DNA from 2 places in the Streptomyces sp. NPDC045899 genome. Region 2 is predicted to be linked to the other one. Evidence: predicted binding sites of a transcription regulator. Region 2 holds the regulator's gene; the other holds the start of a gene.

Region 1 (14,423 bases), on a different contig from region 2:
TGAACCGCATTGCGTAGTTGACCACCAACTTTGTGTATGGGCCATACCCTTCCGCCGCCTTTTGCGGGAGTGGAAAAGACGTGGCCGCCCTGGAAAGATGCCCGCCCACACCTTCCCAGACATCGCATTCCCGCCCCAATCCGACAAACATCTGCTTGGTACGAACCATTGTCTTTCTCTTCACCCCTGGAGGGGCGGTGTTCGAAGGGGGTCCGGCAGACTGACGGCATGCGCATCGAACTCGCGACGGCCCCGGGCGATCAGCGGCGCCCCAACGAGGACTGGGCCTCGGTGACCCTGCCCGCCTCGGGGCTCGGCGGCTCACTGGTGATCCTGGACGGGGTGACCCCGCCCGAGGGTGACGACGGATGCGTCCACGGAGTGCCGTGGTTCACCGCGCGACTGGGCGGCGCACTGCTCGAACTGTCCGGTTCGCGAAGGGATATGACCCTGGCCGCATGCCTCTCCGAGGCGATCGGGCGTACCGCGGAAGCGCATGGTTCAACCTGTGACCTTTATCACCCACTGACCCCGCAGGCCACCGTGGTGGCCGCCCGCTGGGACGCGGAGCGGGTCGAACATCTGGTGCTCTCCGACTCGGCGTTGCTCGTCGAGGAGGCGGGCGGCGAGGTGACCCCGGTGCTCGACGACCGCATCGACCGGCTGCGCGCGGCGGGCCACCGGCTTGCCGGACTGCGGAACGCCGAGGGCGGCTTCTTCACCGCCGCCGCCGATCCCGCCGTCTCGGCCAGGGCGGTCACCGGCACCCGGCCGCGCACCGGGGTCCGGGCGCTGGCGGCCCTCACCGACGGGGCGTCGCGCTGGGTGGAGGTGTTCGGCGAGGGCGACTGGACGGCCTGCTTCGCCCTGCTGCGCAAGGAGGGCCCACAGGCACTGATCGACCGGGTACGGGCGGCCGAGCACGCCGACCCGGACGGAACCGCTTTCCGGCGCGGCAAGGCGCACGACGACGCGGCCGTGATCTACGCCGAACTCTGAGCCCCCCGCACCCCGGCGGGGCGCCGCCCCTCCGATGGAGCACAGGGGGTACCGCCGTTGCCACATCCGCGTCGCCGTATCCCCACGGCTCGCGGATGCTGACGTATGTGAGTGCCCTACTCCTCGCCCCCGCGGGCCGAGTGCCCGGCGTCGTCGGCCTCCTGCTCACTGTTCAACCGGTGCAGCAGGCGGGCGAGTTCGGCGACCTCGCTGCGCTCCCACCCGGCGAGCCGGCGGGCGTAGCGGGCCCGGCGGGCGACCCGGACGGCGCGGAAGCGGCTCCGGCCCTCGTCGGTCAGCTGCACCAGGAAGGCCCGGCCGTCCGCCGGGTCCGGGGCGCGGGTGACCAGACCGAGCCCCTCCAGGGCGCGCAACTGACGGCTCATCGTGGCCTTGCCGACGCCGATGTACCCGGCGAGGTCGGTGGCGCGCTGGGGCCCCGCGTCCTCCAGTCGCATGAGCAGCCCGTACGCGGCGGATTCCAGATCGGGGTGGACCTCACGGGCCAATTCCCCGGACGCGGCACGGGCCCGGCGGAGGAAGACCGCCAATTCGCGCTCCAGAGCCAGGAATGCGTGGTCCACACCAATTCCACCCAGGGTGCCGCCCTCACCCCGCTCGGGGGGCAGTGGCCCGTTGTTGTGCACGTCAGAGCCCTCTCCGCATTTTCACATGGTGAAAGTTTCTGCCAGGCGCGGCTGTTGCCGCAGCTCCGTCAGTATTTCGCAGGATTAGACCAACGGCACCACCCCCTCCCCCTTCCCCGCTCTTATCTACGCCCGTAGCGTCATTTCTGACATGGCCATACCAAACATCTCCCGCTCCCCCCACCGAGGCTTCGGAGGCTCGCCATGCCCGTGCACAGACCCGGTCCGGCCCGACGCGCCCTCAGTGCGCTGACCGGCCTTCTCGCCGCCCTCGCGACCACGACCTTCGCGCTCTCCGCCCCGGCCGCCGCGGCCCAGGGCCCGGAGGACATCCCCCACCCCGAGGACGACTGGGCGGGCTCGCAGATACTCAAGCATGAGGGCGGGTCCACCACCGGCCAGGAGCCGCCGAGTGTGCTCGCCACCGTCGAGGGTGTCGACGTCAGCAGCCACCAGGGCAATGTCGCCTGGTCCACGCTCTGGAGCAGCGGCGTCCGGTTCGCCTACGTCAAGGCGACCGAGGGCACCAGCTACACCAATCCCTACTTCACCCAGCAGTACACCGGCTCGTACGACGTGGGCATGATCCGCGGGTCGTACCACTTCGCGCTGCCGAACAACTCCAGCGGCGCCGCCCAGGCCAACTACTTCGTCGACCACGGCGGCGGCTGGTCCAAGGACGGCAGGACCCTGCCCGGCGCGCTGGACATGGAGTACAACCCCTACGGCGCCACCTGCTACGGCAAGAGCGCCAGTGCGATGGTCAGCTGGATCAAGGACTTCTCCGCCACCTACCGTGCCCGCACCGGCCGTGACCCGGTGATCTACACCTCCACCAGCTGGTGGAAGACCTGCACCGGCAACTCCAGCGCCTTCGGTGGCGTCAACCCGCTGTGGATCCCGCGCTACGGCTCGTCCGTCGGTGAACTCCCGGCCGGCTGGGGCTTCCACACCATCTGGCAGTACACCTCCTCCGGCGCGACCGTCGGCGACCACAACAAGTTCAACGGCGCCCTGGACCGGCTCAAGGCCCTGGCGAACGGCTGACGCGGCGGTCCGCGGCAACTCCCCACGACCGGCGCACCCGCCCTCCGGCGTACGGACAGGTCTGTCTGTACGCTGGGGGGCACCGTCCGTCCTGGGCCCCGCCCCGAGGAGCATGACCATGAGCAGCACCCGCCCCTCCGCCCGTGAACGGATCCTGTCCACGGCCACCACCCTGTTCAACGCCCACGGGGTGCGCGGGGTCGGGGTGGACCGGATCATCGCCGAGTCGGGCGTGGCCAAGGCGACGCTGTACTCCCACTTCGGCTGCAAGGACGCCCTGGTCCTGGCGTACCTCCGGGAGTCGGACACCTACTGGCGCCGGGCGCTGGCCGAGGCGGCCGAGGCGGCCGGGCCGGATCCGCGCGACCAGCTGACCGGTCTCTTCGACGCGCTGTGCGCCGCCACCGTGCGGGACGGCTTCCGCGGCTGCGCCTTCGTCCGGACCGCCGGGGAGACGGAGCCGGGCAGCGCCACCCACGAGGCGACGGCCGAGCACAAGCGCACGGTGCGGGCCTGGCTGACCGGACTGGCCACCGCGGCGGGGGCCGCCGACCCCGCGGTGCTGGCACTCCAGATCTCCGTGCTCGTCGACGGCGCGATGTCCGCGGCCGCGGTGGAGCCCGGACCCGAGATCGCGATGGCGGCGAAGGCGGCGACCCGGGTACTGGTGGCGGGCGCCTGCCCGGCTCCGGTCTGACCGCCCCGCGGGACGACCCGCAGGACGAAGGGCCCGACCGCGGTCGGGTCCTTCACCGTCTGCCCGGGGCGCGGGACGGTCAGACGGCGGTGAGCTCCGGCTCCCGCACCGCGCCGGAGGCCAGCAGCGTCCGATAGCGCTCCTGGTGGGCGGCCAGCCCCGCCTCGTCGAGCGTCGGCGTCGCGTACAGCGCGAACGGCTCCTCGTAGCGGAGGCCGGTCATCCGGGCGGTGGCCTCCAGCGGCCTGAGCAGCTCGGCGACCGTGTAGCGGTTGGCCCCCTCGGGGCGGTAGTGGTCCTCCCCACCGCCCAGCGAGGTGGTGACCAGCAGCGACTTGCCGTGCAGGGAGGTGCCGCCGGTGCCGTACGCCCAGCCGTGCAGGAAGACCTCGTCGAGCCACTTCTTGAGCAGCGGGGGCACCGAGTACCAGTAGAAGGGGAACTGGAGCACGATCCGGTCGTGCTCCAGCAGCAGCCGCTGCTCCCGCTCCACATCGAGCACCAGACCGGGACAGGCGGCGTACAGGTCGTGGACCGTGACGCCCTCCACCGGCCGGGCCGCCTCGGCGAGCGCGGCGTTGACCCGGGAGGCGGCGAGATCGGGGTGGGCGAGGACGACAAGAGTGCGCACGGGTTCCTCCGTGGGGTTCCGTGATGCCGTGGACGGCGGGGAGGGCGGGCACGTCGGCGCCACCACACCGAACAGACAGGTCTGGCTGGCCTGCTGGGAACGCTACCAGACAGACCTGTCTGGCTGCCATCGGTGAGGGCCCGGCGCGAGCGGGCCGGAGGCGCCGCGTCGCCCCGGCGGCGTCCGTCACGCCGCCGCCGGAACCTCCGGGGTCACCGACGAGGCGGGCTGGAGCGCCAGCTCCAGCACCTGCCGGACGTCGGAGACGGGGTGCACATCCAGCTTCTCCAGCACCTCGGCCGGGACATCGTCCAGATCGGGCTCGTTCCGCTTGGGGATGACGACGGTGGTCACCCCGGCCCGGTGCGCCGCCAGCAGCTTCTGCTTGACGCCGCCGATGGGCAGCACCCGCCCGGTCAGCGAGACCTCGCCGGTCATCGCCACGTCCGGGCGCACCTGGCGGCCGGAGAGCAGCGACGCGAGCGCCGTGGTCATGGTGATGCCCGCGCTCGGGCCGTCCTTGGGCACCGCGCCCGCCGGGACGTGCAGATGGACACCGCGCTCCTTGAGATCGCCCACCGGGAGTTCCAGCTCCGCGCCGTGGGAGCGCAGGAAGGACAGCGCGATCCGGGCGGACTCCTTCATCACCTCACCGAGCTGACCGGTCAGCGTCAGCCCCGCGCCACCCGTCTCCGGATCGGCCAGCGACGCCTCGACGAACAGCACGTCGCCGCCCGCGCCGGTGACCGCGAGCCCGGTGGCCACACCGGGGACGGCGGTGCGCCGCTCGGCCGGGTCCTGGGCGGACTCGGGGGTGTGGTGCGGCCGTCCGATCAGCGGCCGCAGGCTCTCCACCCCGACGGTGAACGGCAGCTTCCGCTCGCCCAGTTCATGCTGGGCCGCGATCTTGCGCAACAGCCGTGCCACGGACCGCTCCAGGGTCCGCACACCCGCCTCGCGGGTGTACTCGCCCGCCAGCCTGCGCAGTGCCGCGTCCTCGACCACGACCTCGCCCGGCTCCAGTCCGGCACGCTCCAGCTGCCGGGGCAGCAGGTGGTCACGGGCGATGGTGACCTTCTCGTCCTCGGTGTAGCCGTCCAGCCGCACCAGCTCCATCCGGTCCAGCAGCGCCTCCGGGATGGCCTCCAGGACGTTGGCGGTGGCCAGGAAGACCACATCGCTCAGATCGAGTTCGACCTCCAGGTAGTGGTCCCGGAAGGTGTGGTTCTGGGCTGGGTCCAGGACCTCCAGCAGGGCCGCGGCCGGGTCGCCGCGGAAGTCGGAGCCGACCTTGTCGATCTCGTCGAGCAGGACGACCGGGTTCATCGATCCGGCCTCCTTGACGGCCCGGACGATACGGCCGGGCAGCGCGCCCACGTAGGTGCGCCGGTGGCCGCGGATCTCCGCCTCGTCGCGGACGCCGCCGAGCGCGACCCGGACGAACTTCCGCCCCATCGCCCGGGCGACGCTCTCGCCGAGGCTGGTCTTGCCGACCCCGGGCGGGCCCACCAGGGCCAGCACGGCACCGCCGCGGCGGCCGCCGACGACGCCGAGACCCCGGTCGGCGCGGCGCTTGCGCACCGCCAGGTACTCGGTGATCCGCTCCTTGACGTCCTCCAGGCCCGCGTGGTCGGCGTCCAGCACCTCCTTGGCGCCCTGGATGTCGTACGCGTCCTCGGTGCGCTCGTTCCACGGCAGCTCCAGGACGGTGTCCAGCCAGGTGCGGACCCAGCTCCCCTCGGGGCTCTGGTCGGAGGACCGCTCCAGCTTGTCGACCTCCTTCAGGGCCGCCTCGCGGACCTTGTCCGGCAGCTCGGCGGCCTCCACCCGGGCCCGGTAGTCATCGGACTCGTCCTCCGGATCTCCGTTGAGCTCGGCCAGCTCCTTGCGGACGGCCTCCAGCTGGCGCCGCAGCAGGAACTCGCGCTGCTGCTTGTCCACGCCCTCCTGGACGTCCTTGGCGATCGACTCGGCGACGTCCTGTTCGGCCAGGTGCTCGCTCAGCCGGCTGACCGCCAGCCGCAGCCGGGCCACCGGGTCGGCGGTCTCCAGCAGCTCCACGCGCTGGGCGGTGGTGAGGAACGGCGAGTAGCCCGCGTTGTCGGCGAGCTGCGCGACATCGTCGATCTGCTGCACCCGGTCCACGACCTGCCAGGCACCGCGCTTGCGCAGCCAGCTGGTGGCCAGCGCCTTGTACTCCTTCATCAGTTCGGTGACGGCACCGGGCAGCGGGTCGGGCACGATCTCCTCGACCACGGTCCCCTCCACCCACAGCGCCGCCCCGGGACCAGTGGTCCCGGCGCCGATGCGGACGCGGCGCACACCGCGGATGAGCGCACCGGGGTCACCGTCGGAGAGGCGGCCCACCTGCTCGACGGTGCCGAGCGTGCCGATCCCCGTGTAGGTCCCGTCGACCCGCGGCACCAGCAGCAGCTGCGGTTTCCCTCCGCCGCCGCGGGAGCGGGCGGCGGCCTGGGCGGCCTCGACCGCGGCGCGCACCTCGGTGTCGGACAGGTCCAGCGGCACCACCATGCCGGGCAGCACCACCTCGTCGTCGAGAGGCAGCACGGGCAGGGTGAGCGGTGTGGACAGCGAAGCCATGATCTCCCCTTAGGCAGGCAAGTTGAGCTATGCAGACTCAATGCGCCTGGGGCTCCCGGTGTTCCCGGAGCCGTGTTCGCTGTGAGCGATCAGCTGTTCGGTGCGCCGGATGGCTGGACGGAGAGGTCTCCACCACTGGCGGCCGTCCTTGCCTCTCGCCCCACCACAACGCTCCCCGGGCCACGAGTGATGTCACCAGAGGTCGGTGTGTCCACCACCACAGCCGCCGCGCCGGGACGGCCAATCCGGTGGACCGCCGAGCGGGCACGGCGCGAGGATGGCGGCGGGTCCGCCACGGGCCCGCGCGCCCCGTCCAGCCGGAGGATCGCCATGCAGCCCCCGTACGACACCGCGACCGGTCAGCCGGTCACCCTCGACCGCCGGGACGGGCCCCACGGCGAGGTGGTGCTGCGGCGGCGCGGGACGCCGGACGGCGGGGACGCCGTCTTCGAGATCATCGCCAACGGCTGCTTCCTGATGGACACCTCCGACGGCCGCTCCGAGCGGCTGCTGGTCCGGGCCGCCCTCGACGCCCTGCCCGCCGACCGCCCCGCCCCCGCCCTGCTCATCGGCGGTCTCGGTGTCGGCTTCTCGCTCGCCGAGGCGGCCGGTGAGCCGCGCTGGGGCCGGATCGCGGTAGTGGAGCGGGAGGAGGCGGTCGTCGGCTGGCACCGCGACGGCCCGCTGGCGGCGGTCTCCGCGACCGCGCTGGCCGATCCGCGCACCGCGATCGTCCGTGCCGATCTGATGGCCCACCTGCGCGCACCGGACGCCCCGGTCTACGACGCGCTCTGCCTGGACATCGACAACGGACCGGACTGGACGGTGACCGAGGACAACACCGGCCTCTACTCCCCCACCGGACTGGCCGCCTGCGCGGCCCGCCTCACACCGGGCGGAGTGCTCGCGGTCTGGTCGGCGCGGCCGTCAGCGGCATTCGAGGAATCTCTCCGCAATGCCGGATTCAGCAGGGTCCGTACGGAAGAGATCGCAGTTGCCCGGGGAGTGCCCGACGCGGTCCACATCGGGATTCGAGGCGCGTAGCCGAGCCGCGTACGCTGCCCTTACGCTTTCATGCCTAGACCACGCCGCACGGCACATCACCAGGCGCGGAGCGCGGTTTTTCAGGACGAACGCATGGGGCGGGCGTATGGAGCAGAATCTCAACGGCCACAACGGGGCCGTCACGACCACCCCCGGCGCACAGCGCCGGGTGCTCGTCGTCGAGGACGATCCGACCATCGTGGACGCGATCGCCGCCCGGCTGCGGGCCGAGGGCTTCCAGGTGCAGACGGCGGGTGACGGCCCGGCGGCCGTCGACACCGCCGAGGCGTGGCAGCCCGATCTGCTGGTGCTCGATGTGATGCTGCCGGGGTTCGACGGACTCGAGGTGTGCCGTCGGGTGCAGGCGCGGCGGCCGGTTCCGGTGATGATGCTCACCGCGCGCGATGACGAGACCGACATGCTGGTCGGGCTCGGGGTCGGCGCGGACGACTACATGACCAAGCCGTTCTCGATGCGCGAGCTCGCCGCCCGGGTGCATGTACTGCTGCGGCGGGTGGAGCGGGCGGCGCTGGCCGCGCACACCCCGCGCAGCGGGATCCTGCGCCTGGGCGAGCTGGAGATCGACCACGCGCAGCGCCGGGTGCGGGTCCGCGGCTCCGACGTCCACCTCACGCCCACCGAGTTCGACCTGCTGGTCTGCCTGGCCAACACCCCGCGCGCGGTGCTCTCCCGGGAGCAGCTGCTGGCCGAGGTGTGGGACTGGGCGGACGCCTCCGGCACCCGGACCGTGGACAGCCACATCAAGGCGCTGCGCCGGAAGATCGGCGCGGAGCGGATCCGTACGGTGCACGGCGTCGGCTACGCCCTGGAGACCCCGGCCGCATGACGGCCCCCGGCGCTCGCAGGGTCCCTTCCGTCCGCAAGGCCCTGAAGGCGCTGCGGACGCTCACGACGGCCGGTGAGGCGCGGGCCGCCCGCCCCCCGCAGCCGCCCGGCTCCCCCGGGGCCACCGCGCGGCGCCGCTGCGCCCGCAGCCGGGCCACCTGGGACCGGGTATGGGAGGCACTGCGGCCGTTCGACCCGTACCGCTCGGTCAAGGCCGCGCTCGGAGCGCTGGTCATCGGGTCAGTGATCATCACCACGCTGCTGGTGTTCGCGGCGATGCATTCGAACACCGAGCTGCGCGTGATCACCATCTTCTCGATCATCGCCTCCCTGCTGATCACCCAGTTCGTGGCGCACGGCCTCACCGCTCCGCTGGACGAGATGACCGCGGTCACCCGGGCGATGGCACACGGCGACTACACCCGGCGGGTGGGCGCGGCACAGCGCCGGGACGAGTTCGGCCACCTGGCGAGCGCCTTCAACCGGATGGCGGCGGACCTGGAGGCGGTGGACACCCACCGCAAGGAACTGGTGGCCAATGTCTCGCATGAGCTGCGCACCCCGATCGCGGCGCTGCGCGCGGTGCTGGAGAACGTGGTCGACGGGGTTTCCGAGGCCGATCCGGAGACCATGCGGGTCGCGCTGCGCCAGACCCAGCGGCTGGGCCGTCTGGTCGAGCAGCTGCTCGATCTGTCGCGGCTGGACAACGGGGTGGTGCCGCTCTACGCCCGGCGCTTCGAGGTCTGGCCGTATCTGGCCCAGATCCTCAAGGAGGCGAGCATGGCCAAGGGCGCGGAAGCCGGGTCGGGCTCGCACACCCGCAAGGACGTCCACCTCCACCTGGACGTCTCGCCGCCGGAGCTGACCGCGCACGCGGACGCCGAGCGGCTGCACCAGGTGGTGGCGAATCTCATCGACAACGCCATGAAGCACAGCCCGGCGCACGGCCGGGTCACGGTCCGGGCCCGGCGCGGCGAGGAGCCGGAGAGCCTGGAGCTGGAAGTGCTGGACGAGGGCCCCGGCATCCCGGAGGCCGAGCGGTACCGGGTCTTCGAGCGCTTCAACCGCGGCGGGCTCTCGCCGGGCGGCACGGGGCCCGTGGTCCGCCGTCCCTCGGGACAGGGCAGCGACGGGGGCACCGGGCTGGGGCTGGCCATCGCCCGCTGGGCGGTCGATCTGCACGGCGGCCGGATAGGTGTCGCGGAGTCCCCCCGGGGCTGCCGGATCAAGGTGACCCTTCCGGGCGGTGCCAGAGATCACATGTGACGTAAAGTCGATCCCGGACGCGCACATCCGAGCGGTGTGGGTGCACTTTTGCGTTCGCTCGTATCTGCGGAAACACAGCGGAACCCCGTGTGTTTCCCGCCATGACATGCACCGAAACCCGCCGATCGATGTGACTTGCGCGACGATGACCAGTGCGGCCTGCACGTAAGGGTCCAAGAGGCGTAGCCTTTATTCCCGCTGTCCACCACCTAAGGAAGCGGAAGAGGGCGGTTGCCGCCGTGTCGCCACAGTCCCCCAATACCTCGAGCGTCTCGACCGATGAGCAGGACGGTCAGGGAAGTAACCCTGCCGCCGCTTTTGGGCCCAACGAGTGGCTCGTCGACGAGATCTACCAGCAGTACCTCCAGGACCCGAACTCGGTCGACCGAGCCTGGTGGGACTTCTTCGCCGACTACAAGCCGGGTCAGGACACCGGCTCCGCCGTGGCCGCGCCGCCACCGGCCGTGACCGGGGGTACCGCCGCGGGGGCGCCCGCCGCCGCGCAGGCCACCCCGGCCGTCACCCCCCCGGCGCAGCCGAAGGCCGCGCCCGCCGCGAAGCCCGCGGACGCGAAGCCCGCCGCGGCCCCGGCCGCCCCGAAGCCCGCCGCCGCGGCTCCCGCCCCGGCCAAGCCCGCTCCGGTGAAGCCGACGCCCGCCGAGCCGACGCCTTCGGCGAAGGCCGCCAAGGCCGAGCCGTCCGCCGGTCCGGAGCTGGTCACGCTGCGCGGCCCGTCCGCCGCCGTGGCGAAGAACATGAACGCCAGCCTCGAGCTGCCGACGGCCACCTCCGTGCGCGCCGTCCCGGTCAAGCTGCTGTTCGACCAGCGCATCGTGATCAACAACCACCTCAAGCGCGCCCGCGGCGGCAAGGTGTCCTTCACGCACCTCATCGGCTACGCCATGGTGCAGGCGCTGAAGGCGATGCCCTCGATGAACCACTCGTTCACCGAGAAGGACGGCAAGCCGACGCTGGTCAAGCCCGAGCACATCAACCTCGGTCTGGCCATCGACCTGGTCAAGCCCAACGGCGACCGCCAGCTCGTCGTCGCGGCGATCAAGAAGGCCGAGACGCTCAACTTCTTCGAGTTCTGGCAGGCCTACGAGGACATCGTCCGCCGCGCCCGCGCGAACAAGCTGACGATGGAGGACTTCACCGGCGTCACCGCCTCCCTCACCAACCCCGGCGGCATCGGCACCGTGCACTCGGTGCCGCGGCTGATGCCCGGCCAGGGCCTGATCGTGGGCGTCGGCGCCATGGAGTACCCGGCCGAGTTCCAGGGCACCTCGCAGGACACCCTGAACAAGCTGGGTGTCTCCAAGGTCATGACGCTGACCAGCACCTATGACCACCGCGTGATCCAGGGCGCCGCCTCCGGCGAGTTCCTGCGGATCATGAGCCAGCTGCTGCTCGGCGAGAACGACTTCTACGACGAGATCTTCAAGGCGCTGCGCATCCCCTACGAGCCGGTCCGCTGGCTCAAGGACATCGACGTCAGCCATGACGACGACGTCACCAAGGCGGCGCGGGTCTTCGACCTGATCCACGCCTACCGGGTCCGCGGCCACGTCATGGCCGACACCGACCCGCTGGAGTACCGCCAGCGCAAGCACCCCGACCTCGACATCATCGAGCACGGGCTCACCCTGTGGGACCTGGAGCGCGAGTTCGCGGTCGGCGGCTTCTCGGGCAAGTCCATGATGAAGCTGCGCGACATCCTGGGCGTGCTGCGCGACTCGTACTGCCGCACCACCGGCATCGAGTTCATGCACATCCAGGACCCCAAGCAGCGCAAGTGGATCCAGGACCGGGTCGAGCGCAGCCACGACAAGCCGGAGCGCGAGGAGCAGCTGCGCATCCTGCGCCGGCTGAACGCGGCCGAGGCGTTCGAGACCTTCCTCCAGACCAAGTACGTCGGCCAGAAGCGGTTCTCGCTGGAGGGCGGCGAGTCCGTCATCCCGCTGCTGGACGCGGTGCTGGACGCGGCCGCCGAGTCGCGCCTGGACGAGGTCGTCATCGGAATGGCCCACCGCGGCCGTCTGAACGTGCTGGCCAACATCGTCGGCAAGTCCTACGCGCAGATCTTCCGCGAGTTCGAGGGCAACCTCGACCCGAAGTCGATGCACGGCTCCGGCGATGTGAAGTACCACCTGGGCGCCGAGGGCACCTTCACCGGTCTGGACGGAGAGCAGATCCAGGTCTCGCTCACCGCCAACCCCTCCCACCTGGAGGCGGTGGACCCGGTCCTGGAGGGTGTCGCCCGCGCCAAGCAGGACATCATCGGCAAGGCCGGTACGGACTTCACCGTGCTCCCCGTCGCCCTGCACGGCGACGCGGCCTTCGCTGGCCAGGGCGTGGTCGCCGAGACGCTGAACATGTCGCAGCTGCGCGGCTACCGCACCGGCGGCACCGTGCACATCGTGATCAACAACCAGGTCGGCTTCACCGCCGCCCCGGCCGCGTCCCGCTCCTCGATGTACGCCACCGACGTGGCGCGCATGATCGAGGCGCCGATCTTCCACGTCAACGGTGACGACCCGGAGGCCGTGGTCCGCGTCGCGCGGCTCGCCTTCGAGTTCCGGCAGGCGTTCAACAAGGACGTGGTCATCGACCTGATCTGCTACCGCCGCCGCGGCCACAACGAGACCGACAACCCCGGTTTCACCCAGCCGCTGATGTACGACCTGATCGACAAGAAGCGTTCGGTGCGCAAGCTGTACACCGAGTCGCTGATCGGGCGCGGCGACATCACGCTGGAAGAGGCCGAGCAGGCGCTCCAGGACTTCCAGGGGCAGCTGGAGAAGGTCTTCACCGAGGTCCGCGACGCGGTCTCCGCCCCGGCCCAGCCCGCGGTGCCCGAGCCGCAGCCGGAGTTCCCGGTCGCGGTGAACACGGCGGTCTCCCAGGAGGTCGTCAAGCGGATCGCCGAGTCCCAGGTCAACATCCCCGACCGGATCACCGTCCACCCGCGGCTGTACCCGCAGCTCCAGCGGCGTGCGGCGATGATCGAGGACGACACGATCGACTGGGGCATGGGCGAGACCCTCGCCATCGGTTCGCTGCTGATGGAGGGCACCCCGGTCCGGCTCGCCGGCCAGGACTCCCGCCGCGGCACCTTCGGCCAGCGCCACGCGGTGCTGGTGGACCGGGAGACCGGCGACGACTTCACCCCGCTGCTCTACCTCGCCGAGGACCAGGCCCGCTACAACGTCTACGACTCGCTGCTCAGCGAGTACGCGGCGATGGGCTTCGAGTACGGCTACTCGCTGGCCCGGCCGGAGTCGCTGGTCATGTGGGAGGCCCAGTTCGGTGACTTCGTCAACGGCGCGCAGACCGTCGTGGACGAGTTCATCTCCTCGGCCGAGCAGAAGTGGAGCCAGACCTCCGGCGTCACGCTGCTGCTGCCGCACGGCTACGAGGGCCAGGGCCCGGACCACTCCTCGGCCCGGATCGAGCGCTTCCTCCAGCTGTGCGCGCAGAACAACATGACCGTCGCCACCCCGACGCTGCCGTCGAACTACTTCCACCTGCTGCGCTGGCAGGTGCACAACCCGCACCACAAGCCGCTGGTCGTCTTCACCCCGAAGTCGATGCTGCGTCTGAAGGCCGCGGCCTCGAGGACCGAGGAGTTCACCACCGGCGCCTTCCGTCCGGTCATCGGCGACCAGACCGCCGACCCGGCCGCGGTGCGCAAGGTGGTCTTCTGCTCCGGCAAGGTCTACTACGACATCGCCGCGGAGCGGGATAAGCGCGGAGCGAACGACGTGGCGATCATCCGGCTGGAGCGTCTGTACCCGCTGCCGGGTGCCGAGGTCCAGGCCGAGATCGCCAAGTACACGGGCGTCGAGAAGTTCGTGTGGGCTCAGGAGGAGCCCGCGAACCAGGGTGGCTGGCCGTTCATGGCCCTCAACCTGATCGACCACCTGGAGCTGTCGGTCGGCGCGGATGTCCCCGCCGCCGGGCGTCTGGTCCGGGTCTCCCGGCCGCACTCGTCCTCGCCCGCGGTGGGGTCGAACAAGCGCCACCAGGCGGAGCAGCAGGCGCTGGTGACCGAGGTCTTCGAGATCTGATCACCGGCCCGCCACGGCCCGAACGGCAAGGCCCGGTCCCCGCGCGAGCGGAGGCCGGGCCTTCCCGGTTCCCGGGCGGCATATCCTGGGCGGTGCAGATCGTCCCCGAACCCCCCTCTTCCGGAGCGACCCTTGTACTTCACCGACCGCGGTATCGAGGAGCTGGCGCAGCGGCGCGGCGAGGAGGAGGTCACCTTCGAGTGGCTGGCCGACCAGCTGCGCACGTTCGTCGATCTGAACCCGGACTTCGAGGTGCCGGTGGAGCGGCTGGCCACCTGGCTGGCCCGGCTCGACGACGAGGACGACGACCTCTGATCCTCCGGTCGCTTCCCCGGCCGCCGGGCCGGGGGTTCAGGCCACCACCGGTCCGCGGCCCGGCGTCCCGGCCTCGTGGTCCAGCCGGGGGTCGGAGACCAGGACCGCCTGCTGGAGGCGCTGGAGCTTCACGGAGGGCTCCAGGCCCAGCTCCTCGGTCATCGCCATCCGCAGCCGCTGATAGACCGCCAGGGCGCGGGTGCGCTGTCCGGAGCGGTGCAGGGCCAGCATGTACTGGCCGTGCAGACCCTCGTGGAAGC
Region 2 (14,423 bases):
GGTGTCCGCCGGGCACCGCCCTCGTGGGTACGCCGGTGCCGCCGCCGGTGAGGCCGTGCGCACCGCCCCAGACCACCGTGACGGAGCCCGTGACGGAATCCGGGCCGTTGCCGCCGTCGTCCGCCTTCTCACCCGTCGCGGCGACGACGAGGTCGTCGTAGCCGTCGCCGTCGAGGTCGCCGCCGGTGACCCGGGCGCCGAAGCCGTCACCGGCCTCGGCGGTGCCGGGGACGCCGCCCGCGCCCTGGGTGAGCGTGGTGGAGCGGGAGGGGGAGACGCCGTTCGCGGAGCCGTAGACCACCACGACCTGGCCCGCTCCCGCCGCGCCGCCGACGGGGGCCTTGGGGGTGGTGGTGACCAGGTCCGCGTAGCCGTCGCCGTTGAAGTCGTCGCGCAGGGTCTCGGGAGTGGGGCGCTGTGCGGACGGGCTCGCCACCGGTCGCCTGTCGTCGCTGAGGGCGGCGTGGACCACCGGGATACCGATGGCTCCGGCCGCCGCGGCCGTGACGGCGGTGGCGATGGCGGCGTTCCGTATGCGCACAGGAGCTCCCGGAGGTCGGCGGGGAGGGCCCGGAGGGGCTGGGGCGTAAGGGGTCTGGAACCTGGCGGATGGAGGGTCTGGAATTGGCAGATATATGACACGCGAAAGGGGTGTGGGCGCGGGGCCGGGCGCGTCGGCGCCCGGTGTGACCCCCTGGGGGCGCGGATGGTTGCCCCCAGGGGGTGTGCGGGTGCTGTGCCGGTGGCGTGAAGGTGAACGCACCACGGACCGCCGTGGCCGCCGGCAGGGGCCCTGTGCGGCTCCGGCCCCGCGACGCGGGGTCGCGCACCCGTCACGGGCCGTGCGGCGCCGCGCTGACCTGCTCCGGCTGTCCGCTCGCGCCCGCCGGGCCATCGGTCGCCGCGCGCTCCGGTCGACCGCGGGTCGACCGCCGGTCATCGCTCGATCGGGCCCCGTCGGGGCCTGGATCGAGGACTGGTAGAACCATCAACTACAGCACGCCAACGTGGCAGTTGGGCTGTTTCCGGCGGATCACGGACCGATCCATCCGCTTGGCAGTAAAGATGACCTTTGGAGCACAAGGTCTGTCCAGGACATTTACCAATGGGTGGTTGGGGCATGATCCTGTAGAGATTCGCAACGTTGTTGTGAGAAGGGATACTTCACGGCCAGGATCGGTACATGTTGGAAGCGGGCGAGCGGGGGCAGCCATGTGCGTATCGCACGGAGCACGGGTGAGCGGTGAGGCGGCGAGAGTGGTGATGGAGGGAGCGGGCGGGGTGTAGTCGCGATGTCGGACGGGAGTGGCCGGCCGGCGGCGGCGGATGCCGCTCGCCCGCCACGAGGCGAGGGTGTTAGAAATAACGACATGGCCGGACTTTTCGGTCGATCACGGGTTCCGTTGGCCCGCACGATGACCGACTGGCGCCCACGGGGTCGGCGTGAGGGGCCGCGCTCGGAGCAGGTACGGCCCGAGCGCCGGATCCATCGGGATCAGCCGGATCGGCTCGATCCCCGGGACCGGGATCCGCGCGATCCCGGTGAGCGGCGGATGGGAGCGGCGCTCCCGCACGCCCCCGTCGTGCCGCGCGGTCCAGGAGGGCCTCGGCGTCGTCGCCGCGGCCCGCTCGGCGCTGTGCGCACGGTCGCGGGCCAGGTGTTCGTCCTCCAGGTGGGCGTCGTGCTGCTGCTCGTCGTCGCCGCCGTGGTCGCGCTCGTCCTCCAGGCCCGCTACGACAGCGAGCGCGAGGCGCGCAATCGCTCGATGGCCGTGGCCGAGAGCTTCGCCAGCGCCCCGGGCATCGTCGCCGCGATGCGCGGCCCCGACCCCACCCGTGAGCTCCAGCCGCTCGCCGAGCGGGCCCGTGAGGGCTCCGGGGTCGACTTCATCGTCGCCATGTCGCCGGACGGCATCCGCTACACCCACCCCAATCCGCACCGGATCGGGAAGCACTTCATGGGCAGCATCGGGCCCGCGGTGGAGGGCCGGACGGTCACCGAGACCTTCACCGGCACCCTCGGCCTCTCCGTGCGGTCCGTGGTGCCCGTCTTCGACGACCGGGGCAGGGTCGTCGGCCTGGTCTCGGCCGGGATCACGATCAAGAAGGTCAGCGGGGCGGCCGACCACCAGCTGCCGCTGCTCTTCGGCGCCGCCGCGGCCGCGCTCGCGCTGGCCACGGCCGGTACCGCGCTGGTCAGCAGGCGGCTGCGGCGTCAGACCCATGGGCTGGACCCGGCCGAGATGACGCGGATGTACGAGCACCATGACGCGGTGCTGCACGCGGTGCGCGAGGGGGTGCTGATCGTCGGCGGCGACGGCCGTCTGGTGCTGGCCAACGACGAGGCGCGGCGGCTGTTCGACCTGCCGCCGGACGCCGAGGGGCGTCCGGTGGCCGAGCTGGGCTTCGATCCGCACACGGCCGCGCTGCTGACCTCCGGCCGCCCGGCCACCGACGAGGTGCACACCGCCGGTGAGCGGCTGCTGTCCGTCAGCCACCGGCCCACCGACCGCAACGGCGGCCCGCCCGGCAGCGTCGCGACCCTGCGGGACACCACCGAGCTGCGCGCCCTGTCCGGCAAGGTCGACCTCGCGCGCAAGCGGCTGAAGCTGCTGTACGACGCGGGCGTGTCCATCGGCACCACCCTGGACGTGGTGCGCACCGCCCAGGAGCTGGCGGAGTACGCGGTCGCGCGGTTCGCCGACTATGTCTCGGTGGACCTGGCGGACTCGGTGCTGCGCGGCGAGGAGCCGCAGGACGGCGACATGGGCACCAGCACGGGCACCAGCACCGCCACGGGCCCCGCCCTGGGGCTGCCCGTCCCGGGCGCGGTCCCCGACGGCACGTCCCACCGCGCAGGAACGATCCCGGGCGGGGAGACGGCCGGGGCGGGGACGGCCTACGCGGCGGGCACCACCCGGGGCACCGGTGTGATCCAGGGCGTGGTCGTACCGCACCAGTCGGTGCCGTCGGACGCCGGTACCGTACCGGCGGACGCCGCGCCGGACGCGTTCCCGGCGAACGAGGAGGGGCAGCCCACCGCCCTGCGGCGCACGGCCCTCAGCGGTATCCGCGACGATGTGCCGCTCTACCCCGTCGGGATGCTGATCCCGTTCGGTGCCAGTGCCCCGCAGGCCAGGGGGTTCCGCACCGGCGCGGTGACGGTCGAACCGGTGCTGGGCGACTTCGGGGGGTGGCAGGCGCAGGATCCCGAGCACGCCCAGGAGATCGTGGACTTCGGTATCCACTCGATGATCACGGTCCCGCTGCGGGCCCGGGGCGTGGTGCTGGGCGTGGCCAGCTTCATGCGGGCGGAGAAGCCCGAGCCGTTCGAGGAGGACGATGTGTCCCTCGCCGAGGAGCTGGTCACCCGCGCCGCCGTCAGCATCGACAACGCCCGCCGGTACACCCGCGAGCACACCATGGCGGTCACGCTCCAGCGCAGTCTGCTGCCCCGGGTGCTGCCCGAACAGGACGCCCTGGACGTGGCGTACCGTTATCTGCCCGCCGAATCGGGCGTCGGCGGCGACTGGTTCGACGTCATCCCGCTGCCGGGCGCGCGGGTGGCGCTGGTGGTGGGGGATGTGGTGGGTCATGGTCTGCACGCGGCGGCGACGATGGGGCGGCTGCGGACCGCGGTGCACAACTTCTCGACGCTGGATCTGCCGCCGGACGAGATCCTGTCGCATCTGGACGACCTGATCGCCCGTATCGACCAGGACGAGCGGGGCGCGGGCGACGAGAGCGCCGACGCCGGGACCGAAGTGATCACCGGTGCCACCTGTCTGTACGCGATCTACGACCCGGTGACCCGCCGCTGCACGATGGCGCGGGCCGGCCATCCGCCGCCCGCCGTGGTGAGCCCGGACGGTTCGGTGGAGTTCCCCGATCTGCCCGCGGGACCGCCGCTGGGCCTGGGCGGGCTGCCGTTCGAGACCGCCGAGCTGGAACTGGCGGAGGGCAGCCATCTGGTGCTCTACACCGACGGGTTGATCGAGAAGCGCGACCGGGACATCGACATCGGCCTGGAGCTGCTGAGCGAGGCCCTCTCCCACCCCGGCCGGACCCCCGAGGAGTCCTGTACGGCGGTGCTGGACGCACTGCTGCCCGACCGCCCCAGCGATGACATCGCGCTGATCGTGGCGCGCACCCGGGTGCTGGAGCCGGGCCGGATCGCGGACTGCGAGGTGCCCTCCGACCCGGCGCACGTCGCCGAGGTACGGGCGGCGGTGGCGCGGAAGCTGGCCGAATGGGACCTGGGCGACGTCGCGTTCACCACCGAGCTGATCCTCAGCGAGCTGATCACCAACGCGATCCGCTACGCCACCGGTCCGATCCGGGTGCGGCTGCTCTGTGACCGCAGTCTGATCTGCGAGGTCTCGGACACCAGCAGTACCTCACCGCATCTGCGGTACGCCGCCACGACGGACGAGGGCGGCCGGGGGCTGTTCCTGGTCTCGCAGTTCGCGGACCGCTGGGGCACCCGCTACACACCGGACGGCAAGGTCATCTGGGCCGAACTGACGCTGCCCCAGCAGAAGAACGGCAAGCGGAACTGACGGCGAGCGGCCCCGGGGGCCGCCGGACACGACGGGCGGGGCCCGCCCGCGCACCGCGCGGACGGGCCCCGTCCGATGTCGGGAGTGCTCCCGGCCCTACTTCACCGGCTCGGGCTCCGGCTCCTCGGCCGTCTCGCCGTCGCCCCCGGGGTCGGCGGGCGTCTTCACCGAGTCGAGCAGCAGCTGCGCCACGTCCACGACCTGGATCGCCTCGTTGGCCTTGCCCTCGTTCTTCTTGCCGTTGACCGAGTCCGTCAGCATCACCAGACAGAACGGGCAGGCGGTGGAGACGATGTCGGGGTTGAGCGACAGCGCCTCGTCCACGCGCTCGTTGTTGATGCGCTTGCCGATCCGCTCCTCCATCCACATCCGGGCGCCGCCCGCGCCACAGCAGAAGCCGCGCTCCTTGTGGCGGTGCATCTCCTCGTTGCGGAGGCCGGGCACCTTGGCGATGATCTCGCGCGGCGGGGTGTAGATCTTGTTGTGGCGGCCCAGGTAGCAGGGGTCGTGATACGTGATCAGACCCTCGACCGGGGTGACCGGGACCAGCTTGCCCTCGTCGATGAGGTGCTGGAGCAGCTGGGTGTGGTGGATGACCTCGAAGTCACCACCGAGCTGCGGGTACTCGTTCGCGATGGTGTTGAAGCAGTGCGGGCAGGTCGCGACGATCTTCTTCTTGGACTTCTCGACGACGACGCCCTCGGCCCCGTCCTCACCTTCGGCGGACTCGCCGAAGGCCATGTTCAGCATCTCGACGTTCTGCTGACCGAGCTGCTGGAAGAGGAACTCGTTGCCGAGGCGGCGGGCCGAGTCACCGGTGCACGCCTCGTCGCCGCCCATGATCGCGAACTTGACGCCCGCGATGTGCAGCAGCTCCGCGAAGGCCTTGGTGGTCTTCTTGGCGCGGTCCTCCAGGGCGCCGGCACAGCCGACCCAGTAGAGGTACTCGACCTCGGTGAGGTCCTCGATGTCCGTGCCGACGACCGGCACCTCGAAGTCGACTTCCTTGGTCCATGCCAGCCGCTGCTTCTTGGCCAGGCCCCAGGGGTTGCCCTTCTTCTCCAGGTTCTTGAGCATCGTGCCCGCCTCGCTGGGGAAGCTGGACTCGATCATCACCTGGTAGCGGCGCATGTCGACGATGTGGTCGACATGCTCGATGTCCACCGGGCACTGCTCGACACAGGCGCCGCAGGTGGTGCAGGACCACAGCACATCGGGGTCGATGACGCCGTTCTCCTCCAGCGTCCCGATCAGCGGGCGCTCGGCCTCCGCGAGGGCGGCCGCGGGCACGTCCTTCAGCTGCTCCTCGGTGGCCTTCTCCTCACCCTCCATGGACTTGCCGCCGCCCGCGAGCAGATACGGGGCCTTGGCGTGCGAGTGGTCCCGCAGCGCCATGATCAGCAGCTTGGGGGAGAGCGGCTTACCGGTGTTCCAGGCCGGGCACTGCGACTGGCAGCGGCCGCACTCGGTGCAGGTGGAGAAGTCGAGGATGCCCTTCCAGGAGAAGTGCTCGATCTGGGAGACGCCGAACTGGTCGTCCTCGCCCGGGTCCTCGAAGTCGATCGGCTTGCCCTCGCTGGTCATCGGCAGCAGCGCGCCGAGGGCGACCTCGCCGTCCGCGTTCCGCTTGAACCAGATGTTGGGGAAGGCGAGGAAGCGGTGCCAGGCGATGCTCATGTCGATGTTCAGGGAGACCGTGATCATCCAGATGAACGACGTGGCGATCTTCACCATGGCGACGAAGTAGGTGAGGTTCTGCAGCGTGGTCAGGCTCAGCCCCTTGAAGGCCAGGACCAGCGGGTACGAGAACAGGTACCCCGGCTCGTAGCTCTCCACGTGGTGCAGGGCGCCCTCGAGGCCGCGCAGCGTCATGATGCACACGCCGACGATGAGGATGACGTACTCGACGAAGTACGCCTGCCAGCTCGTCGAGCCCGCGAAACGGGACTTGCGGCCGGCCCGCGACGGCAGGTTCAGCTGGCGGATGACGATCAGGGTGAGGATGCCCAGGGTGGTCCCGGTCCCCATCACCTCGACCAGCAGCTCCCACGGCAGCCACTCGCCGATGACCGGGAGCAGCCAGTCGGCCTGGAAGAGCTGGCCGAAGGCGTTGGCGATGGTGAGGAGCAGGCTGAGGAAGCCGACCGCGACGAACCAGTGGGCGACGCCGACGACGCCCCACTTGTTCATCCGGGTGTGCCCGACGAACTCCCGGACCAGGGTCACCGAGCGCTGCCAGGGATTGTCGGTCCGCAGCCCCGCCGGGACCGGCGCGCCGAGCATGAAGAAACGCACGAACTGCACGACGGCGCGGCCTAGCAGGGCAACGCCGACCGCGATGAGGACCAGCGACACGATGATCGCGGCGAGTTGCATGTGGGGCTCCTCGAACCTGCGAGAGCGGTACTTACTAAGCAGTAACTTAATTCGTCCTGACCGACATTACCCGTCTGGGTGCTACCTCATGTAGCCGACCGGCCGGTGATCTGTGTCGCTCAGGGTGCCCTCTCCTGGTGCCCCGGAGCGCTGTTTCCGGGCGCTGTTCCCGGGCCGGCGTCCGGGTGTGCGCCCCCTTGGTCATAAGGGTCATATAAAAGTTGAGCCGGTGCGACTCAGGTCTGTTGACAGGGTGCAGCGGATCATGCACGCTTGAGTCTGTTGCACTCAATGCTGTACTCGAAGCGGTAGCTGGAGGATTGCGAAATGGCTCGTGCGGTCGGCATCGACCTGGGTACGACGAACTCCGTCGTCAGTGTTCTCGAAGGCGGTGAGCCCACCGTCATCACCAACGCCGAGGGCGCCAGGACCACGCCGTCCGTCGTCGCGTTCGCGAAGAACGGCGAGGTGCTGGTCGGTGAGGTGGCCAAGCGCCAGGCGGTCACCAACGTGGATCGGACCATCCGCTCGGTCAAGCGCCACATGGGCACCGACTGGAAGGTCAACCTGGATGGCAAGGACTTCAACCCGCAGCAGATGAGCGCCTTCATCCTGCAGAAGCTCAAGCGGGATGCGGAGTCGTACCTCGGTGAGAAGGTCGCTGACGCGGTCATCACCGTCCCGGCGTATTTCAACGACGCCGAGCGCCAGGCGACCAAGGAAGCCGGTGAGATCGCGGGCCTCAACGTCCTGCGTATCGTCAACGAGCCTACCGCCGCCGCGCTCGCGTACGGCCTGGAGAAGGACGACCAGACCATCCTGGTCTTCGACCTCGGCGGCGGCACCTTCGACGTCTCGCTGCTGGAGATCGGCGACGGCGTGGTGGAGGTCAAGGCCACCAACGGTGACAACCACCTCGGTGGTGACGACTGGGACCAGCGCGTCGTCGACTACCTGGTCAAGCAGTTCAACAACGGCCACGGCGTGGACCTGTCCAAGGACAAGATGGCGCTCCAGCGCCTCCGCGAGGCCGCCGAGAAGGCGAAGATCGAGCTCTCCAGCTCGTCCGAGACCACCATCAACCTGCCCTACATCACGGCCTCCGCCGAGGGCCCGCTGCACCTGGACGAGAAGCTCACCCGCGCCCAGTTCCAGCAGCTCACCTCCGACCTGCTGGAGCGCTGCAAGACCCCGTTCCACAACGTCATCAAGGACGCCGGCATCGCGCTGTCCGAGATCGACCACGTGGTCCTGGTCGGCGGTTCCACCCGTATGCCCGCCGTCGCCGAGCTCGTCAAGGAGCTGACCGGCGGCAAGGAGGCCAACAAGGGTGTGAACCCGGACGAGGTCGTCGCCATCGGCGCGTCCCTCCAGGCCGGTGTGCTCAAGGGTGAGGTCAAGGACGTCCTGCTGCTGGACGTCACCCCGCTGTCCCTCGGTATCGAGACCAAGGGCGGCATCATGACCAAGCTGATCGAGCGCAACACCACGATCCCGACCAAGCGCTCGGAGATCTTCACCACGGCCGAGGACAACCAGCCGTCCGTGCAGATCCAGGTCTACCAGGGCGAGCGCGAGATCGCGGCGTACAACAAGAAGCTCGGGATGTTCGAGCTCACCGGTCTGCCCCCGGCCCCCCGCGGCGTCCCGCAGATCGAGGTCACCTTCGACATCGACGCCAACGGCATCATGCACGTCGGCGCGAAGGACCTGGGCACCGGCAAGGAGCAGAAGATGACCGTCACCGGTGGCTCCGCGCTGCCGAAGGACGACATCGACCGCATGATGCGCGAGGCCGAGCAGTACGCGGAGGAGGACCACAAGCGCCGCGAGGCCGCCGAGACCCGCAACCAGGCCGAGCAGCTCGTCTACCAGACGGACAAGTTCCTCAAGGACAACGAGGACAAGGTCCCCGGCGACGTCAAGACCGAGGTCGAGGAGGCGCTCACCGAGCTCAAGGAGAAGCTCAAGGGCGACGACACGGCCGAGATCCGCACCGCCACCGAGAAGGTCGCCGCCGTCAGCCAGAAGCTGGGCCAGGCCATGTACGCGCAGGGCGAGGGCGCGGCCGCCGGTGCCGCCGCCGGTGAGCCGGGCGCCGAGGGCCAGGCCAAGGCCGACGACGACGTGGTGGACGCCGAGATCGTCGACGACGAGAAGGCCGACAAGGGCCAGGGTGGTGCCGCGTGACGGAGGAGACCCCGGGCTTCGAGGAGCAGCCCGACGTCCCCTCCGAAGCCGCGCAGACCCCTGACGACGCGGCGAAGGGCGCCGGGTCCGCCGACAAGGCGGGTCCGGCCCCCGCAGGGGACATCGAACAGGTGGCCATTCAGGCGCAGCTGGACCAGGTCCGTACCGCGCTCAACGAGCGGACGGCCGACCTCCAGCGGCTCCAGGCGGAGTACCAGAACTACCGGCGCCGGGTCGAGCGGGACCGGGTCACGGTCAAGGAGGTCGCCGTGGCGAACCTCCTGTCCGAACTGCTGCCCGTGCTCGACGACGTCGGCCGCGCCCGTGAACACGGCGAGCTGGTCGGCGGCTTCAAGTCCGTCGCCGAATCGCTGGAGACGGTGGCGGCGAAGCTGGGCCTCCAGCAGTTCGGCAAGGAGGGCGAGCCCTTCGACCCGCTGGTGCACGAGGCGTTGATGCACTCGTACGCACCGGATGTCACCGAGACGACGTGCGTGCAGATTCTCCAGCCGGGGTATCGAATCGGCGAGCGTACGATCCGACCGGCCCGGGTCGCGGTCGCCGAGCCCCAGCCGGGTGCCGGCTCCGCCAAGGGCGGCGAGGGCGAGGCTCCGGCCGCGGACGAGGAGAGCGGTGGCCCGGACGAGGGCTGACGCGACGGTGACGACGGACAGCGCAGGAGAGGAGGGACGTCGGGGATGAGCACCAAGGACTTCGTCGAGAAGGACTATTACAAGGTTCTCGGCGTCCCCAAGGACGCGACCGAGGCGGAGATCAAGAAGGCGTACCGGAAGCTCGCGCGCGAGTTCCACCCGGACGCCAACAAGGGCGATGCCAAGGCGGAGGAGCGCTTCAAGGAGATCTCCGAGGCCAATGACATCCTCGGCGATCCCAAGCGGCGCAAGGAGTACGACGAGGCCCGGTCACTGTTCGGGAACGGCGGCTTCCGCCCCGGTCCCGGCGGTCCGGGCGGCACCGGCAGCTTCAACTTCGACCTGGGCGACCTCTTCGGCGGTGGCCAGGGCGGCGGAAGCGCGGGTGGTTTCGGCGGCGGTCTGGGGGACGTCTTCGGCGGCCTCTTCAACCGCGGCGGCGGCTCGCGTACCCAGCCCAGACGCGGTCAGGACGTCGAGTCCGAGGTGACGCTGAGCTTCACCGAGGCGGTGGAGGGGGCCACGGTCCCCCTGCGGATGTCCAGCCAGGCCCCGTGCAAGGCGTGTTCCGGCACCGGCGACCAGAACGGCACCCCCAGGGTCTGCCCGACCTGCGTCGGCACCGGACAGGTCAGCCGCGGTGGCGGGGGCGGTTTCTCGCTCACCGATCCGTGCGTGGAGTGCCGGGGCCGCGGGCTGATCGCGCAGAATCCGTGCGAGACCTGCAAGGGCAGCGGACGAGCTCGTTCCGCCCGCACCATGCAGGTCCGGATCCCAGCGGGCGTCACTGACGGCCAGCGGATCCGGCTGCGCGGCAAGGGCGCCCCCGGCGAGACCGGCGGTCCGGCCGGTGACCTCTACGTCATCGTCCATGTGGACGCGCATCCGGTCTTCGGCCGCAAGGGGGACAACCTGACCGTCACCGTGCCCGTCTCCCTCCCGGAGGCGGCGCTCGGCGGCGAGATCAAGGTCCCGACGCTGGGCGGCCCGCCGGTCACCCTGAAGCTGCCGGCCGGTACGCCGGGCGGCCGGACCATGCGGGCCCGCGGCAAGGGCGCGGTGCGCAAGGACGGCACCCGGGGCGATCTGCTGGTCACCGTCGAGGTCACGGTGCCGAAGGACCTCAGCGACGCGGCGCGTGAGGCGCTGGAGTCGTATCGCGAGGCGACCGCGGACGAGGACCCGCGGGCGGAGCTGTTCAAGGCCGCGAAGGGAGCGTGACCCCCATGGAGCCGCACGGCCGGGGAGGAATCGGAGGCAGGGGCGCGGGCCGGGCCCGCAATCCCTATGAGCTGACCGACGAGTCGCCGGTGTACGTCATCTCGGTGGCAGCTCAGCTCTCCGGTCTGCACCCGCAGACCCTTCGTCAGTACGACCGCCTCGGCCTGGTCTCGCCCGACCGCACCCCCGGCCGCGGCCGTCGGTACTCCGCGCGCGATATCGAGCTGCTCCGCCAGGTGCAGCAGCTGTCCCAGGACGAGGGGATCAACCTCGCCGGGATCAAGCGCATCATCGAACTGGAGAACCAGGTCGCGGCCCTTCAGTCCCGGGTGGCCGAGCTCCAGTCCGCGGTCGAGGGCGCCGCGGCGGCCATGCAGCAGCGCGAGGCCCAGGTCCACGCCTCCTACCGGCGTGACCTGGTCCGCTACCAGGACGTCCAGCAGACCAGCGCACTGGTCGTCTGGCGGCCCAAGCCCAAGGACTAGGTCCTCGCGATCTCCGGCTTCACAGGCCCGGGGGGCGTTCTTCGGCCGCCGGGCCTGCCGTTTGCCGAGGCCCATGGACGGGTCGCCCTGTCGCTATACCGTGCCGCCATGTCCGCGTTCATACAACAGCTTCCCGCCCTGCTCGGTGTGGTCATCGGTGCCCTCGGCTCCTATCTGGCGATCGCCAAGGGCGATCAGGCCCGTTTCCGCAGGGAACAGCGAGCCCGCTGGGAAGAACGCCGGCTGGTGGTCTACGCCGACTACGCCACGGCGCTGAAGCGCACCGTCACCCTGACCTACCGGATCGCCTCCCACCTCGGGGTGGACCCCCATCCGCATCCGCTGTCCCCCGAGGGCGCGGCGGTCGAGCTGGCCGAGGCCACCGACGCCCGGGACCCGGCGGGGGAGGCGCTGCTGATGCTGGGCACCCCCGAGGTGGTGGAGCAGGGCCGGGCCTGGGTCGTCGTGGTCATCGAGATGGAGCGGTTCCTGCGGGAGCCGGTCCGTACCCCGGAGACCTGGTCCGCGTTGCTCACCCGCCAGCGCACCGCGCGCGAGGCGTATTACGCGGCCGTCCGCCGTGACTTGGCCCTCCCGCCGGGTCACTCCGGCCGCTGGACCCTCCAGCCCGGCCGCCCCCGGTCCGGACGCCCCGAGTAGAGCCGCTCACCCCCGTCCCGGGGCGCTCCCGGTGGGCGCGACGGCGTGGCGGGGGAGGCGCACCATGGAGGTACGGCAGGAGGTACCGCCATGTTGGAAGTCAAGACGATCGACAAGCCCGATGAGCGGCGTGACTTTCCCGGGGGCCACCTCGACACCGTGCATCTGACGGGACTGGACTTCGCCGTGGGCGTCTTCGAGCCGGGCTGGCGGTGGAAGGAGTCGCTGCGGCCGATCGCCGGTACGCATCTGTGCGAGGTCCACCACACGGGGTTCGTGGTCCAGGGGCGGATGCGGCTGCGGATGGAGGACGGTGCGGAGGCCGAACTGGGGCCGGGGGACGTCTTCGTCTGTCCGCCGGGGCATGACGCGTGGGTGGTCGGCGACGAGCAGGTCGTGGTGTACGACTTCGCCGGTGGGATGGCCGAGACCTACGCCCGGGCCGAACAGACCGAACAGGCCGAACAGGCTGAGCGGGCCGAGGACTGAGGGCGCCGGCCCGGTGAGCGGCTGAGCGATGAGCACCGGCCCCGGACGGAGACCGCCGCGCCGCCCGAACCGCCGGGGGCGGCCGGGCCGGGGCGGCCCGCCCCGGGGCGGCGGCAGCGAGCACACCGAACGGATGGTGCGGACGCTGCTGCGCCGCCGCAAGCAGTCGCTGTCCCGGGAGGACGTGACGGTGGTCGACCGGCCGCGGATGCGCCGGGCGGTGGCGGCCACGGCGGTCGGCAACACCATGGAGTGGTTCGACTTCGGCGTCTACGCCTATGTCGCGGTCACCCTGGGCAAGGTGTTCTTCCCGGCCGATGAACCGGCCACCCAGGTGGTCGCCACCTTCGCCACCTTCGCGGTGGCGTTCTTGGTGCGTCCACTGGGCGGGCTGGTCTTCGGGCCGCTGGGGGACCGGATCGGACGGCGGCGGGTGCTGTCCACCACCATGATCATGATGGCGATCGGCACCTTCGCGGTGGGGGTGCTGCCGTCGTACGACACCATCGGGTTCACCGCCCCGCTGCTGCTCCTGCTGTGCCGGGTGGTGCAGGGCTTCTCCACCGGCGGTGAGTACGCCGGGGCCACCACGTACATCGCCGAGTTCGCGCCGGACACCCGCCGTGGATTCCTCGGCAGCTGGCTCGACTTCGGCACCTTCATCGGCTACGCGCTGGGCTCGGGGCTGGTCACGGTGCTCACCGCCGCCCTCGGTGAGCAGGGGATGGTGGACTGGGGCTGGCGGGTGCCGTTCCTGGTGGCCGGGCCGATGGGGCTGATCGGCCTGTACATGCGGCTGCGGCTGGAGGAGACCCCGGCGTTCCGGCAGGAGGCCGAGCGGGCGGCCGAGGCCGCCGCGGTGGCGGAGGCGCACGGTGAGCCGCGGCCGGTGGAGGAGGCGCGCCAGTCCGGCCGGGGGCGGCTGAAGGAGATCTTCACCCGGCACTGGCAGGCGGTGCTGATCTGTATGGGCCTGGTGCTGCTCTACAACGTCACCAATTACATGGTCACGTCGTACCTCCCGACGTACATGACCTCCACGCTCGGCCAGGACGCCACCACCGCGCAGGTGCTCGTCCTGGGCACCATGGTGGTCGTCGCGCTGGCGATCACCGTGGTGGGGCGCGGTTCGGACCGCTGGGGGCGACGGCCGCTGTTCCTGGCCGGGAGCGTGGCGATGATCGTGCTCGCCGTGCCGTCGCTGCTGCTGATCAAGGAGGGCGGGATCGTGCTGCCCGCGCTGGGCTGTCTGGTGCTGGGGCTGCTGCTGGTGACCTTCGCCGGGAACAGCGCGGCCACGCTGCCCGCCCTGTTCCCGACCCGGCTGCGCTACGGGGCGCTGTCGATCTCGTACAACATCTCCGTCTCGCTGTTCGGCGGTACCACCCCGCTGCTGGCCTCCTGGCTGGTGGCCACTACCCACGACACGCTGGTGCCCGCGTACTACCTGATGGCGGCGGGCGCCGTGGGGCTGATCGCCACGCTGTTCCTGCATGAGACGGCGGGCAGGCCGCTGCGTGGCTCGGGGCCGATGGTGGAGACCGAGGAGCAGGCCCGTGGCGTGGTGGCCGAGAGCCGTACGGAGGCGGGCCGCCGGGCCCGCGACGTGTGGATCCGGGTCCGCCACCCCTGGACGCGCCATCACACGGGCGAGTGAGCCCGGTGAAGGCCGCCTAGGGGCGGCCCATGGCACGGGTGAGGGTGATCTCGATCAGTACCCGCTCGGGGTTGGGGCGCGGGGTGCGCTGGTAGCGCTCGGTGTAGCGGGCCTCCGCGTCCGCGATCAGCTC

The links. The regulator HspR, encoded in region 2, represses chaperone genes until heat shock. The targets are predictions, from matches to a motif close to TTGAGNNNNNNNNNCTCAA.
Region 1: the regulator HspR is predicted to act here: its motif matches at 6,645-6,663, upstream of lon (endopeptidase La).

What each region holds. Positions count from the first base shown of each region.
Region 1 is NZ_JBWKKP010000007.1:40,721-55,143, reverse strand. Features, by position in the region: gene AC07FT_RS12790 (hypothetical protein) at 229-999, shown strand; gene AC07FT_RS12785 (MarR family winged helix-turn-helix transcriptional regulator) at 1,116-1,646, opposite strand; gene AC07FT_RS12780 (lysozyme) at 1,851-2,693, shown strand; gene AC07FT_RS12775 (TetR/AcrR family transcriptional regulator) at 2,812-3,390, shown strand; gene AC07FT_RS12770 (NAD(P)H-dependent oxidoreductase) at 3,470-4,021, opposite strand; gene lon (endopeptidase La) at 4,208-6,622, opposite strand; gene AC07FT_RS12760 (spermidine synthase family protein) at 6,953-7,666, shown strand; gene AC07FT_RS12755 (response regulator transcription factor) at 7,773-8,513, shown strand; gene AC07FT_RS12750 (sensor histidine kinase) at 8,510-9,778, shown strand; gene AC07FT_RS12745 (multifunctional oxoglutarate decarboxylase/oxoglutarate dehydrogenase thiamine pyrophosphate-binding subunit/dihydrolipoyllysine-residue succinyltransferase subunit) at 10,018-13,848, shown strand; gene AC07FT_RS12740 (DUF6104 family protein) at 13,981-14,163, shown strand; gene AC07FT_RS12735 (AfsR/SARP family transcriptional regulator) at 14,200-14,423, opposite strand, start outside.
Region 2 is NZ_JBWKKP010000008.1:184,339-198,761, forward strand. Features, by position in the region: gene AC07FT_RS14730 (FG-GAP repeat protein) at 1-541, opposite strand, end outside; gene AC07FT_RS14735 (SpoIIE family protein phosphatase) at 1,554-4,559, shown strand; gene AC07FT_RS14740 ((Fe-S)-binding protein) at 4,656-6,935, opposite strand; gene dnaK (molecular chaperone DnaK) at 7,263-9,125, shown strand; gene grpE (nucleotide exchange factor GrpE) at 9,122-9,778, shown strand; gene dnaJ (molecular chaperone DnaJ) at 9,824-10,999, shown strand; gene AC07FT_RS14760 (heat shock protein transcriptional repressor HspR) at 11,005-11,484, shown strand; gene AC07FT_RS14765 (hypothetical protein) at 11,593-12,144, shown strand; gene AC07FT_RS14770 (cupin domain-containing protein) at 12,235-12,633, shown strand; gene proP (glycine betaine/L-proline transporter ProP) at 12,767-14,290, shown strand; gene AC07FT_RS14780 (pyridoxamine 5'-phosphate oxidase family protein) at 14,307-14,423, opposite strand, start outside.